2 regions of the Paenibacillus hodogayensis genome follow, and region 1 is predicted to be linked to the other one. Evidence: riboswitches for the same ligand, from Rfam matches in the RefSeq annotation. Region 1 holds a riboswitch; the other holds the start of a gene.
What was found. Region 1 has a riboswitch for cyclic di-GMP ahead of ABD796_RS06360 (HD-GYP domain-containing protein). Riboswitches for the same ligand answer to the same signal wherever they lie in the genome.

Region 1 (2,397 bases):
CATGAGAACGATTATGCAAGCGCGAACAGGCATCGAAACGATCCCGTCTCCTGTTCAAAACGAGGAGCTGCGCGGTCTCCTGCATCTCGCTCTGCGCATATCTGGTACATAATAAATGCACCCCTTAGCATTCATCGGATAACCCAGGGGTTTCTCCAATGCGTATTCTAAGGGGTGCACTTCAGGAACTGAGGTCCTTTTTGCCGAATGGCCCGGCGTAGAGGCTCCTATTTAGAAAGCCATCTATCGGAGACAATAATCTGGGGCTGCTGATTAAATAACCGGTACGTGAAAAAGCGGGGGGCTGTTAACGGTCCCCCGCTTTCTGTCTGCTTGTCGGGTAACGCTTACAAACGAAGGTCAGCCAATTACGTCCATGACCTGAACCGCGTCCGTTTTGCTCAGATCGATAAACCCGTCGTCCAAGGCGATCAGCGGGCGCGTCGGATAGTTCGGGTAGATAAGCACGATTTTGCCCCGCCGCCCGTCGGTCAGCCGCACATCGCTTCCGACCTGCGCCGCCATCAGACGGTTCAGAAACGTCATGCCGATGACCGAATCATACCGGTTGCTCACGATATCTTCGTGCAGGTTGCGAATAATTTGATAAAACGGCAGAGCAGGCTTGTTCGGACGATCGGTCGCCATCATCAAATAATCGTCGGCGAGCGCTACGATTTTGGCGAACGGATCGATTTCCGCTCCGTGCAGGCGAGCCGGATAGCCGCTTCCGTCCCCCCTTTCATGATGCTGCAGCGCCACCAAGGCGACGCGCTCCTCCACGCCGGACTGTTTCAGCAGCTCGTAGCCGAGGATCGTGTGCTGCTTCATAATTTCCTGCTCGTGCACCAGCAGCTCCGACGTTTTGTGAACGAGCGAACTCGGCAGCTTAATCGTGCCGATATCGCACAAGCTCGCCGCCGTGGCCAATGTCGACACCTCCGTCTCGTCCATACCGAGCCAGCGCCCCAGCACCGCCGACATGCAGGCGACGCCGATGCTGTGCTTGAACCGGTAGTCCTCCTCAGCCCGGAGATCGGCGAACAGCTTGTAGACGTTTTGGTTTTGGGTCGTTTGCATCAGGTCGGGCAGCACATGCTCCTCCACCTCGGTCAGCGGAATGATCCCGGTGTTCAAAATGAGCTTTTCGATGTCTCGCATTTTGGCATCGGTTCGCTTCATCATTTCTGCGGCGTCCGCCCGAGCCAGGACCGCGGTTACCGTCTTCCCTTCGCCGCTAGGCGCCGTCTCCCCGGCTCCCGACCGCTCGGGCACAGCCTGAATCGGCTCCGCCGCTGGATCTGAGAACGTTTTCTTTTCATCCAATTCCTCTACAACGATATCGAACAGGCTGATCTGAAATTTCTCCAGCTTGCCCACATGCGCCTCAGTTAATACCGTATTCTCGGGAATGAGCATCATACCCGTTGTGTTAACAATATTGTGCAGCAGTTTTTTCCCAACCAAATCCTCATACTGTTCGCAGCGCATTCCGTCCCTTCCTCCCTCATCCCTATGCGGTCGCCCGGCAAAAACCCGCCCTTATGTACCAGTTCCTGCTCTGCGCTGCCGTTTGAACGTGCCAGGACCGCCGCAAACCAAAAAAGCCCCACTTCATCGAAATGAAGCCGGGACGCCCTCCTGGACGAAACCGACCAGCTCTCAGCTTCGGCAACCCAGCCGCCATCGGTCCATGGACCCTAAGGCCTGTAGCTTTGCGTCCCTGCCTTTCGGCAGGTTTGCCGTTTTTTTTCGACTGTAGTAATCATCATAATCGATTTGGGTCATTATATCTATAGCGATTTCCATTTTATGATCAAATGGTTCCCGGGAACGGTCCCAAGGAACGACTAAGGACGCCAGGCGTTCAGCCATGGCGTCCCCGTTTTGGAGATGGTTCTCCTTTTTAATGAGCAACCTGATTGTAATTCATAATCCAGATCGAACCGAGCACGATCGTGACCAGGATGACGAGGCCAAGGAGGAGCGCCATCAAGTTCCAGCGCGGCTTCTTCTCCTCGCGCAGATGCATGAAGAACAGCAGCTGCACCGCAAACTGCAAAACTGCGGATACGAGCAAGACGACCATCGCCGCGGTACCCTGGAGCCAATGGTTCAATACGACAACGAGCGGGATAATCGTCAACACGATCGAGAGCAGGAAGCCGGTGACGTATGACTTCAACGACCCGTGCGACTCGTGAGCCTCGTGAGAGGCATGATGGCCCCCGCCGTGGCCTCCGTTAGGGCCTCCGGAATGTACGGAATGCTGCGCCATCTTACATCACCCCCATCAAGTAAACGATCGTGAAGACGAAAATCCAAACGACATCGAGAAAGTGCCAATACAAGCTGATCACGTTCACCTTGCGCTGCGTCACCGGCGTAATGCCGTGC
Region 2 (2,397 bases), on a different contig from region 1:
AAGGGAAAGAACGTACAAGGGCCATGATGCTGTGGGGAACTGTTAATATGATAGGAATTCCATTGGGGCCGATCGTCGGGGGGCTGCTGTTAAAGCATTTTGAATGGGGATCCGTATTCCTGATTAACGTTCCATTTGTTATTGTGGGTCTATTTTCCATTGCATTTCTTATGCCGGAGTCGCGAAGTGCCGATGCACCAAAAATTGATTATTTGGGCATCCTAACATCCGGTATTGGTCTGGGCGCCATTACTTATGCTTTTATTAAAGCCGGAGAAACAAGCTTAACACATTCATCCGTAGTGACTACGTTCTTGATTGGACTTGTTATCCTGATCGGGTTTATTGTATGGCAACACCAAACGAAGCATCCGCTCATCCAGCTCTCGTTATTCCGTTCTTCAAGCTTTACATGGGGAACTATTTTGTCAACGGTTGTGAATTTCGCTATGTTTGGATTGCTCTTTTCGCTGCCGCTGTTTTTTCAGGCTATTCAAGGTTCCGACACACTGGGAACCGGCCTACGGCTTCTGCCCTTAGTTGGCGGCTTAATTGTAGGCGCTCAGGTTGCCGACAGTATCGCAGAGAAGCTGGGGAGAAAATATCTTGTCGCACTTGGCTTCTTGGTTATGGCGATCGGGATTTCCGTCGGATCACTGACCGGCCTGGAAAGTTCTTACCTATTCGTTGCCTTTTGGATCGCGATTACAGGTATTGGCCTCGGGCTTTCCCTTCCCACATCCATGGATGCGGCCCTTGGTGCTTTATCTGCCGAACGAAGCGGAGTCGGTTCTGCTTTGATTATGGCATTGAGACAAGTTGGCGGAACGATCGGTATCGCTATTCTGGGAACCATCATCAATAATATCTACATGAAGAATCTTGACCTTCCCTCCTTTTCGGCAGATGTCGTAGAAAAGGTTGAACATGGTGTATCTGTCGGTGTAGCGGTAGCTAACCAAATGCAGTCGGACTCGCTGCTTCATGCCGTCAGAAATGCCTTTATTACTGGCATGGGCTCCATGTTGTTGGTTTGTGCAGGGATCGCATGTGTCGGTGTCATTCTATCCTTGATTTTTCTCCCCAGGAAGGATTCTGAACGGTCGCAAGTCAAGGAAGGAACCCTGTTGTAGCTATTCACAGTGGGAGTAACTATGAAGGTGGCAAAACTGACCGTAAGGCAGTGACGCCAAGCCACGGATCTTCTCACTATTAAAGTGATGACTGCCGGGCTACCTAATTTGCCAAACACGGCCTATAGGTCGTGTTTTGTTATATCCCAAGCATAAGCGTTGCAATTTGATTGACTTGCATCTGGATGACCAGATAGATCGACCAACATACGAGCTCGCCCCTTGTGTTGGGGCTGAACGACGGGTATAATGTGATTAATCAATTACTAACGAAAGGAGCTTGCTATGGTTAGGTCGAAAGGACAGGACCGCAAGGAGGAAATCCTTGAGGCAGGTTTGGAGGTATTCGCCGAGCGCGGATACTATAACACCACGACAGCCCTTATCGCAGAGAAAGCCGGGATTTCTCAACCGTATGTGTTTCGTTTCTTTACGACGAAGGAGGAACTGTTCATCGCCGTTTTGAATCGAGCGTTTGACCGGATCCTCCAAGCGTTTAAAAATGTCGAGTCGAGTCCGGAGCAACTGGACAACGACATGACCAAAGCCTATGAAGAATTGTCGGTCCAATATCCCAATGAGATCGCTTTGCAGGTGATCGGTATTGGCATCACTGAAGAAACAATCCGGACGGCAACCAAAGAGGGGTTATCCCGCATCAGAGCTTATGTCCTGGAAGAGTTTAAAGCAGCAGGCATACCCGATGCAGAAAAAAACGCAACGACTTTTATCGCGATGGGCATGATGTGCAACATTTCGTACTTTTTGGATCTTCCCGAGCTGTTTGCGTTCAACAAAAATAAATAACCGTCCGAGGGTTATTTATTTTGCAACAAAAGTAATTGATTAATCAATATCTATCTGCGGGTCGTTTCCATTGATGGGAGTGATATCCCGGGTGCAGGAGTCATTCAGGAGCAAACTCTTCCTATCGGAGCAAAGGCAATCATTAGAAAAAATTAAGAGAAGATTAACATATATTTTATTTTTGTCCTCTAAAATGTATCGTACGTAGTTGTACATGTATATCTCCAAGTAGCAACGATTCGAAAATGAATTGGACGTATCTCTGTCGCTTGCAGAAATGAAAGGATGTAATTATGTATCAAGGAAAGCTACGAAAAATCACCCTAATACTGTTAGCCTTATACACCATTTTGACCTTCTATTTTATGTATATAGGCTTCAACAGAGCTTCTTTTCTTCAAAATGCTAGCATGCGATACAGTCTAATACCTGAAGGGATTCCTTTACACTTTCCAAT

Region 2: linked by a shared signal. The riboswitch ahead of ABD796_RS29920 (TetR/AcrR family transcriptional regulator) and the one ahead of ABD796_RS06360 (HD-GYP domain-containing protein) in region 1 are both predicted to bind cyclic di-GMP.

What each region holds. Positions count from the first base shown of each region.
Region 1 covers NZ_BAAAYO010000002.1:157,970-160,366, forward strand. The annotation lists gene ABD796_RS06355 (sedoheptulokinase) at 1-112, shown strand, start outside; gene ABD796_RS06360 (HD-GYP domain-containing protein) at 361-1,491, opposite strand; cyclic di-GMP riboswitch class I at 1,668-1,754, opposite strand; gene cyoD (cytochrome o ubiquinol oxidase subunit IV) at 1,907-2,278, opposite strand; gene cyoC (cytochrome o ubiquinol oxidase subunit III) at 2,280-2,397, opposite strand, start outside.
Region 2 covers NZ_BAAAYO010000014.1:424,231-426,627, reverse strand. The annotation lists gene ABD796_RS29925 (MFS transporter) at 1-1,133, shown strand, start outside; cyclic di-GMP riboswitch class I at 1,153-1,240, shown strand; gene ABD796_RS29920 (TetR/AcrR family transcriptional regulator) at 1,419-1,940, shown strand; gene ABD796_RS29915 (VanZ family protein) at 2,234-2,397, shown strand, end outside.